Regions from separate parts of the Pseudomonas sp. HOU2 genome, predicted to be linked through region 3. Evidence: predicted binding sites of a transcription regulator. Region 3 holds the regulator's gene; each other region holds the start of a gene.
What was found. The regulator FliA, encoded in region 3, starts transcription of late flagellar genes. The targets are predictions, from matches to a motif close to CTAAAGTTTNNNNNNNNNNNGCCGNTAA.
Positions count from the first base shown of each region.

Region 1: the regulator FliA is predicted to act here: its motif matches at 1,263-1,290, upstream of ABV589_RS07720 (methyl-accepting chemotaxis protein).
Region 2: the regulator FliA is predicted to act here: its motif matches at 1,294-1,321, upstream of ABV589_RS17405 (methyl-accepting chemotaxis protein).
Region 4: the regulator FliA is predicted to act here: its motif matches at 1,020-1,047, upstream of ABV589_RS01775 (methyl-accepting chemotaxis protein).

Region 1 is NZ_CP160398.1:1,717,430-1,719,628, forward strand. Features, by position in the region: gene ABV589_RS07720 (methyl-accepting chemotaxis protein) at 1-1,147, opposite strand, end outside; gene ABV589_RS07725 (transporter) at 1,425-2,199, shown strand, end outside.
Region 2 is NZ_CP160398.1:3,841,946-3,844,144, forward strand. Features, by position in the region: gene ABV589_RS17405 (methyl-accepting chemotaxis protein) at 1-1,236, opposite strand, end outside; gene ABV589_RS17410 (hypothetical protein) at 1,515-1,745, shown strand; gene ABV589_RS17415 (cell division protein ZapA) at 1,742-2,044, shown strand; gene ABV589_RS17420 (methyl-accepting chemotaxis protein) at 2,144-2,199, shown strand, end outside.
Region 3 is NZ_CP160398.1:5,086,562-5,088,760, forward strand. Features, by position in the region: gene fleN (flagellar synthesis regulator FleN) at 1-656, shown strand, start outside; gene fliA (RNA polymerase sigma factor FliA) at 653-1,393, shown strand; gene ABV589_RS23045 (chemotaxis response regulator CheY) at 1,560-1,931, shown strand; gene ABV589_RS23050 (protein phosphatase CheZ) at 1,949-2,199, shown strand, end outside.
Region 4 is NZ_CP160398.1:397,334-399,532, reverse strand. Features, by position in the region: gene ABV589_RS01775 (methyl-accepting chemotaxis protein) at 1-952, opposite strand, end outside; gene ABV589_RS01770 (hypothetical protein) at 1,334-1,861, shown strand; gene ABV589_RS01765 (GNAT family N-acetyltransferase) at 1,910-2,199, opposite strand, start outside.

The sequences.
Region 1 (2,199 bases), 2.7 Mb from region 3:
GTTCGGCGATGCCGCGGATCACTTCCAGCACTTTGCCGATGCGCCCGCTGTCGCTTTCCAGACGACGAATCACTTCAGCGGTGTTGGCAATTTCACCACGCATCTTGGTGATGGTGTGGATGGTGCCCTGCATGACCTTTTCACCCTGCTGGGCGGACTGGTCGGCATCGTCGGCAGCGCGCGCCGCATCCGCCGCATGACGGGCGACTTCCTGGGCGGTGGCGGACATTTCGTTCATCGCCGTAGCCACCTGATCGGTGCGGTTGAACTGCTCGTTGGTGCCGCCGGCCATGGTCGTGGCGATGGCATTCAGTTCGCCGCTGGCGCTGTCCAGATCAGTGGCGCTGCGTTGCAGATGAGTGAAGGTTTCGGCGAGGAAATCACGCAGGGTATTGGCCGCGGCGGCCAGGTTGCCCAGTTCGTCCTGACGGTCGTTGGCGACCCGCTCGGCGAGGCGCCCACGGCTCAATTGAGTGACGTAATCGATCAGCTTGCGGATCGGATCGATCAGGTTGCGGTTGACCAGCCACAGGCTCAGCAAACCGATCAACAGGCCCGAGCCGAGCATCACCACAATGCCCAGCAGCACGGTGCTGTCAGCACTGGCGCTGATCTGCGCCGACTGTTCGGTACCCTGCTTGCGCAGCTCGGCGACCAGTTCGCTCATCTGATCGCTGGTGGCACGGTCCACGCCTTTGACGGCGTTGTCGCCAGCCGTTGGATCACCACCAGCCGCCACGTAGGCATCGCGCCCTTTCTGGTACGCGGCGCCGAGTTGACGATGTTCGTCACGCAGGCGTTCGATGCGGCTTTTCAGCGCCGGCTCAAGGCCTTTCTGCCCGGCCAGTTCACCGAGGATGTTCTGCACATCGCGCTGACGGTCTTCGAACTGGCTCCAGTATTTGCCCAGGTCCGCCGGTTGCTTGCCGCGCAGCAAGACGTTTTTCCACTCCTGCACCTGCACCTTGAATTGCAGGTTGGCCTCGTCGATCAGTTGTGAGGTGTGCAACGGGCCGGCGATCAACTGGCTGTAGTTCTGCACGCCGTTGGACAGGTAGTGAAAGCAGGCCAGTGCGATCAACAGCATCGCCAGCAGGCTGCCGCTCAGCAGGGCGAGAATTTGCGCTCTCAGGGATTTTTGCAGCATCGCAAGATACTCAAGGACAGGGATGAGGCACGCCCGGTAAGGCGTGAAATTTTGCCGGACATCCGTGTCGGCGCGCCTTGGCTCATGGCCAAGCGCGCGCAACGTAACCTAAGCGTGATCGGCGTACCAGAGCGCTTCTTGAAGAAAATCCGACCGCCGGTAAGCCGCTGATTTGACGTCATTTTGCTGTCACACAAACGTCATGTGACATTGCGATGATCCGGCTCAGGTGAATCTGAAAACTCCGCGCCAGACGCCCTCCTCGCAGCGAGCCTCCATGAACCACAGCCTCGACCTCAGTCATCGCGATCCTGATTTGTTCGGTCTGCTTTACGGCTTCCGTTTTCGTCCCGGTGAACGTGGCCGCGAAGTCGATTCGGCGACCGCCCTGCGTTGTCTGCAAGACGACAGCGACAGTGATGAATTCCTCTGGCTGCACCTGAACCTGGCGCACGCCGCGTGCGAGCGCTGGATGAAAAGTCATCTGCAATTGCCTGAAGAGTTTTTCGAGGCGCTGCACGAAGGTTCGCGTTCGACACGCATCGAGCACGTCGACTCGGCACTGCTGGCGGTGGTCAACGACGTAGTGTTCAACCTCAGCAGCATGGTCTCCTCGGACGTGTCGACGCTGTGGGTTTGCGTGCGCAGCAAACTGATCGTCAGCGCACGCCTGCAACCGCTGCACTCGGTGGACAAACTGCGCTCGTCGGTGAAGGCCGGCGAATGCTTTCGTTCGCCGTCGGAGCTGCTGGTGCACCTGCTGCGTGATCAGGGCGAAGTGCTGACGCAGATCGTGCGCAAGACCAGCATGAGCGTCGATCAGGTCGAGGACGAATTGCTCTCCTCACGGCTGTCGACCAACCGCGCCGAACTCGGCGCCAACCGCCGGGTGCTGGTGCGCCTGCAACGGCTGTTGGCGCTGGAGCCGGGCTCCTTGCTGCGCCTGCTCAACCGGCCGCCGCCGTGGCTGCAGAAGGAGGATGTCAAGGAGCTGCGCAAATCCACCGAGGAGTTCGCACTGATCATCAACGACCTCACTGCCTTGGGCGAGC
Region 2 (2,199 bases), 1.2 Mb from region 3:
CTCATCGGCCACCACGGCAAAACCACGGCCGGCTTCACCGGCACGCGCCGCTTCAATCGCTGCGTTCAGGGCCAGCAGGTTGGTCTGATCGGCCAGGCCACGAATCACGTCCAGCACCTTGCCGATGTCGCGGGATTCATTCGCCAGATCACCGATCAGGCTCGCCGTGCTCTGCACATCGGCGCTCATGCGTTCGATGGCGCTGACGGTTTCCTGCACCAGATCGCGGCCATCGCCCGCCGAGGTGGTGGCGTTCTTCGAGGCTTCCGAAGTGCTGACCGCGTTGCGGGCGACTTCTTCCACGGCGCTGGTCATTTCATTGACGGCGGTGGCGGCCTGTTCGATTTCGTTGTTCTGCTGGGTCAGGCCACGGGCGCTTTCGTCGGTGACGCTGTTCAGTTCTTCCGCCGCAGACGCAAGCTGGGTGGCCGAGCCGGAGATGCGCTGCAAGGTGTCGCGCAGCTTCGATTGCATCTTGGCCATGGCCGCCAGCAGACGCCCGGCTTCGTCGCTGCCGTCGACGTGGATCGGCTGGGTCAGGTTGCCTTCGGCAATGGTTTCCGCCGCGTCCAGTGCTTTGGAGATCGGCTTGGTGATGCTGATGGTCAGCAGCCAGGCGAACAGGAAGGTCAGGCCGGTGGCGATCAGCAGAAGCGTCACGACCAGATTGAAGGACATCGAGTACTGGTTGGCTGCACCTTGATTCGTCTCGGCGATTTGCTGGGTGTTGATTTCAAGCAGGCGCGCCAGGGCGGTGTTCACCGCTTCCGAGTTACTCAGCAGGTCCGAGTTGAGCATCTGCCGCAGCTCATCGATCTGATTGTTGCGCGACAGGGTTTTCATCCGCTCTTCGAGTTGACGGTACTGAGCCAGGAGCTGCACGTACTGGTCGTAGGCCGCGCGCTCCTGCGGGCCATCGATCAATGGCTCATAGGCACGCTGAGCGTCGGCGATCTGCCGGTTGCGCAACTCGAACAGCTCGATGGTTTTCTGCTGCACGTCCGGTTCGCGGTTGATCAGCAACCGATACGACAGCACCCGTAGGCGCAGCGTCAGTTGAGTGAATTCATCAACGGCCTTGACCGATGGCACGCTGGCAGTGGCGATGTCTTCGCCAGCTGCACGGATTTTGCTCATCTGGTTCAGGGCGAACACACCGAGAATCAGCATCAGGCCGCCGATCAGGGCGAAACCGGTGAACGCCCGGGGGGCGATATTCATATTGCGAAGGGACATGGCGCGGATACCAGAAAGGGCCGCATCCATGCGGGCTGAGACGGCTGAATGGATGACTTATCGGTCATACGACTAAAGTCTTGAGGCGCTGTGCGTATTTGTCGCATGGGGCCCGGGGCGACGAAGTGCAGGAACCAGATCGGCAGATCACAGTCTTTTAAACTCGCGAGAACGGTCGGCCGCCAGGAAAATCAAGGCCTTGCGCCGGTATAACCCTGGCATCCGCAGTGACTTTTCTTTATCGTACGCGCCCTTTGAAAAACGCTTGGAAGATCAAAATGTTGGAAGCATCCCTCAGCCAATTGGAACAGCTCGTCAGCGACCTGGTGCAACAGAACCAGACCCTTGCGCAAACCAACCAGACCCTGTCCACGGAACTGGCCCAGGCCAAGGATGAAAACGAAAGCCTGCAACTGAGCCTGATGGAACAGGAAGAGAAGCACGGCGCCACCGCAGCGCGCATCCAGGCTCTGGTTGATCGCGTCAACGCAGGTCCTGTCAGCGCATGAACCATGGCACCGCAGGGGTAAAAGTCATCTCCATTCTCGGGGAGGACTATTCGATCAAGGCACCGGCCGGGGAAGAACAGACCCTGCTGGACGCCGCACTGATGCTCAAGGCCGCACTGGCCGACACCAAACGCAAATACCCGACGCTGATCGGTGACCGCTTGCTGGTGCTGGCTGCGATGAACCTGTGCTCGCAGCAGATCGAAATGAAGAAGCAGCATCAGGAAGAACTCGACCGTTACCAAGAGCAAGTCAGCGCCACGGTCGACACCATCGCCAAGACCATCAATCAGGGCTGATGGGGTTGCGCACAACCAAAGAATAGATTGTCGATCAGGTTGTATACAATCGGCACGGCTGTTGCATTGTTTCGGCCACTTATTCTTTGGGGGTGCTCCATGCAGTTGTGGCGACGCAGTATTCAATGGCAGCTGATTCTCAGCATGGGCACCGC
Region 3 (2,199 bases):
CCAAACGTACTCTGGCCGATGTGATCGAAGGCCGCTGCGAGCTGCGCGACGTGCTGTTGCAGGGGCCCGGCGGGATCCGCATCGTGCCGGCCGCCTCCGGCACCCAAAGCATGGTGCACCTGAGCCCGGCGCAACATGCCGGTCTGATTCAGGCCTTCAGCGACATCGGCGACAACCTCGATGTGCTGGTGATCGACACCGCTGCGGGTATTGGTGACTCGGTAGTCAGTTTTGTCCGCGCCGCCCAGGAAGTGTTGCTGGTGGTCTGCGACGAGCCGACCTCGATCACCGACGCCTACGCGCTGATCAAACTGCTCAACCGTGACTACGGCATGAACCGCTTCCGCGTCCTCGCCAACATGGCGCAGAGCCCGCAGGAAGGGCGCAATCTGTTCGCCAAGTTGACCAAGGTCACGGATCGCTTCCTCGACGTCGCCTTACAATACGTCGGCGCCGTGCCGTACGACGAAAGCGTGCGCAAGGCCGTGCAGAAGCAGCGAGCGGTCTATGAAGCCTTTCCGCGTTCCAAGTGCGCGCTGGCATTCAAGGCGATCGCGCAGAAGGTCGATACCTGGCCGCTGCCTGCCAACCCGCGCGGTCACCTGGAGTTTTTCGTCGAGCGCCTCGTGCAGCAAACGGCAGGGCCTGTGTTATGACCGCGAGCGGTATGAACTACTACAAGAAGTCGGCACGTGACGCGCAATACGAGTTGATCGAGCGTTACGCGCCACTGGTCAAGCGCATTGCCTATCACCTGCTGGCGCGCTTGCCGGCGAGTGTGCAGGTTGAAGACCTGATTCAGGCCGGGATGATCGGCCTGCTCGAAGTCTCGACCAAATACGACGCCAGCAAAGGCGCCAGTTTCGAAACGTACGCGGGCATCCGGATCCGCGGCGCGATGCTCGACGAAGTACGCAAAGGGGACTGGGCTCCGCGCTCGGTTCACCGCAACACCCGTATGGTCAGCGACGCAATTCGCGCAATTGAAGCTAAAACCGGCCGTGACGCTAAAGATCACGAGGTTGCGGCCGAACTCCAATTGAGTCTCGACGATTACTACGGGATTTTGAATGACACCCTGGGCAGCCGGCTGTTCAGTTTCGACGACCTGTTGCAGGACGGCGAACACGAAGGGCTGCACGAGGATGGCGCCAGTGCTCATCTTGAGCCGTCACGCGATCTGGAAGATGAACGCTTCCAGGCGGCGCTGGCGGACGCGATTGCCAATTTGCCGGAGCGTGAGCGACTGGTGTTGGCGCTGTACTACGACGAAGAACTGAACCTCAAGGAAATCGGTGAAGTCCTTGGCGTCAGTGAATCGCGGGTCAGCCAGTTACACAGCCAGTGCGCGGCCCGTTTGCGGGGGCGTTTGGGGGAGTGGCGAGCGCGCTGAAGGCAGTGTGGGGACACTGCGAACGAGGCTGGTGCGGTGATGAACGGCACCGGTCTTGCTCTGTTGTGCTCCAGACAGTCTTCGAGTGCTGCGCCGATTGATTGAAGTGGCGCGTCCAGGTGCTGGGCGCGTTTAAGACTGCTTGGAGGTCGAATTGAACAAAGACATGAAAATCCTCATCGTTGATGACTTCTCAACGATGCGGCGGATCATCAAGAACCTGCTGCGCGATCTCGGGTTCACCAACACCGTCGAGGCCGACGATGGCACGACCGCCATTCCGGTGCTCAACAGCGGCAGCATCGACTTTCTGGTAACGGACTGGAACATGCCGGGCATGACCGGTATCGACTTGCTGCGCCACGTGCGTGCCGATGAAAAACTCAAGCATCTGCCGGTGCTGATGGTGACCGCTGAAGCCAAGCGCGAGCAAATCATCGAGGCCGCTCAGGCCGGTGTGAACGGCTACGTGGTCAAACCTTTCACGGCTCAGGCGTTGAAAGACAAAATCGAGAAGATTTTCGAACGCATCGGCTGATGACGCGCGGGGGAGCTATGGAGCATAACGAATCTTCACAGGGCGATTTCGAGTCGACCCTGAAAAAACACGCGGTCGAACTGGTCGAGAGCCTTGAAAAAGGCAGGTTCGGCGACGCTGTGCAACTGATCCATGAGCTCAATCAGACCCGTGACCGCGGCCTGTATCAGGAAGTGGGCAAGCTCACACGCGAACTGCACAGTGCGATCGTCAATTTCCAGATCGATCCGCACATGCCGCAGGCCGAGGAAGTGTCGCAAATCACCGA
Region 4 (2,199 bases), 1.4 Mb from region 3:
GCGGAATCTGCAACAGGCTCAGGCTGCTGAGGACGTCGTCACGCTGGGCGGTGAGCATTTTCGTTGGCAGGGCGGTGGCGAGAAACCACGGCGTGCCTTCGATCGGGCGCATGAAGAAAGTGCTGGCTTCGCCGTTGTTGTCGAACTCGACGCGTTGCGCCTGATCACGGTTCTGCAGGCCGGCCTTGACCTGACTGGCGAAGGTCGAGCCGGCGGCCAGCTCGCTGATGTTCTTCAGCACGATCGGGCCGCTGATGCGCGAGCTGTTGCTGATGATCTTGCCGTCGGCCTCGACGATCAGCATTTCGGCGTTGAGGTCTTTTTCCTTGCGCGCCACCAGATCGTTGAAGAAACCCAGCGTCACGTCGATGGTCGACACGCCCCAGGCCGCACCGTTTTTCTGGATCGCCATGGCGCAGTTGGTGCGCGGCTCGGCACTGGCGTCGTCTTTATAGGCGGCAGCCCAGGCGCACTGGCCGCGTGGGGTCTGCATACCCCCCTTGTACCAGCTCTGATCGTAGTAGTTGGGCGCCGCGTCGCTGTTCCAGAAGGTGTTCACCGCCAGTTTGCCCGAGGCATCACGATGCCAGAAGGTGCTGAACTTGTTGCGCCCGGCCTCACGCTGACCCGGCAGTGGCCAGATCCCGCCACCGAAGACTTTCAGCTCGCCGTATTGATCCACCAGGCCCGGCAACACTGTGTCGATGGCCGCGCTGTCGAGCAGCGGAATGGTCTGGGTGATGCTGCGCTGCTGCGCCTGGACTTTGTTCAGTTCGCCCTGGATCTGTTCGGCGACTTCGGCAATCCGGTTGAGCACCACCTGTTCTTCGGTATGCCGCAGCTTGGGCGCGACCAATTGGCTGATACCGACCACGGTCAGTACCGACAGCAGCAGGATGAACAGAACCAGAAATAACGTGTAGCGAGCCTGAATGGTGCGGAATGCGGGCATGGATACCGGTCCTTGAGCTGCGATTCTTATTGTGGGGTCGAGGGAAAAACGGCGGGGTCACACCAGCGTATCGTCGGTGAACGGCGAAGCTTTAGGTACTTTCGTGCAAGAAAACGTCGGGCTGACAGAAGGGGCGTATCGACCTCGATACAAATGAATTAACCGGCACATCAATCGGCGTAAAAAGGCAATCGGCAGCCATCGTCAAACTGCCATGAAACCGCGAGACAGTGAGCTTCTGAGGGTTTGTATCGAGAATGTACAGAAATTGTAAGCGACTGCACTAAAAGGGTTGGTGCCATCACTGGGCCGGTAGATACTTCGCGGCATTCGAGTAGTCCAGCAAGGACATTTCATGGTTATTTCACAGGGAGTCTTCTCATGACGATCGGCATTGTCGGCGGCTGGGAGAGCAAGGCAGGGGTGCTGGTTCGTAATACGGGCGCGAAAAAGCAGGTGAGTCAGAGCGTCAAGGTGCAGCAGATGCTGACCATGGTCGGCAATGATCCGAACGCGATCAACACCGCGGAAATGGACAAGCAGGGCCTGCGCAAGAACATCAAGGGCTTCGATCCGTCGAACACCTCGGTAAAGCAACTGGGCAATCTGAGCGTTTTCCTGCGCAGCCGCGGACTGATCTCCGAGATTACCTCGTTCACTCTGCTCAATGCCGGCGACAAGTTCGACCGCTTCGGCGTCACCAAAGATGTTGATGCCAAATTCAACGCGCTTGAGTATTTCGCGACCCAGCTCGACGCGATCCAGAACAATGGCCTCAATGGCAATGCCTACGGCAAGAACCTGATCCCTGAATACAAAAAGGCGATCTACGTGCTGCAGAACCTGAAAACCTACGGTGAAGGCAACGCGCCGAAGCCGGTGGACCAAGGCGTCAAAGCCAAGGCCTGAGCCCGTCACCCACGGCCCACCCATTGATTGGGTGGGCCGTTTTCGTTTTTAGTCCTGATACCGTTCGCCGGCCTGCTGCGCCTGATCCTGCAGATGCTGCATGTGTGGACAGTGCAGGCTCAGCGTGGAGGTCTGGTAGCCACGATGAAACAGTGCCAGCCAGCCGTTGCTGTAGTCATCGGGGACAACCCCGGTGAAAGCGAAACCGGCATCGGCAAGTTTGTGCAGCGCGCTGGAAAACCCTTGGGCGAGTCTGAGTCTGATCGAAATCAGCCAGTGCGCCGGCAGTTGTCCCAACTGGTTGAGCAGGTTGTCATCGAGGGCCTTGAGCAGCAGGT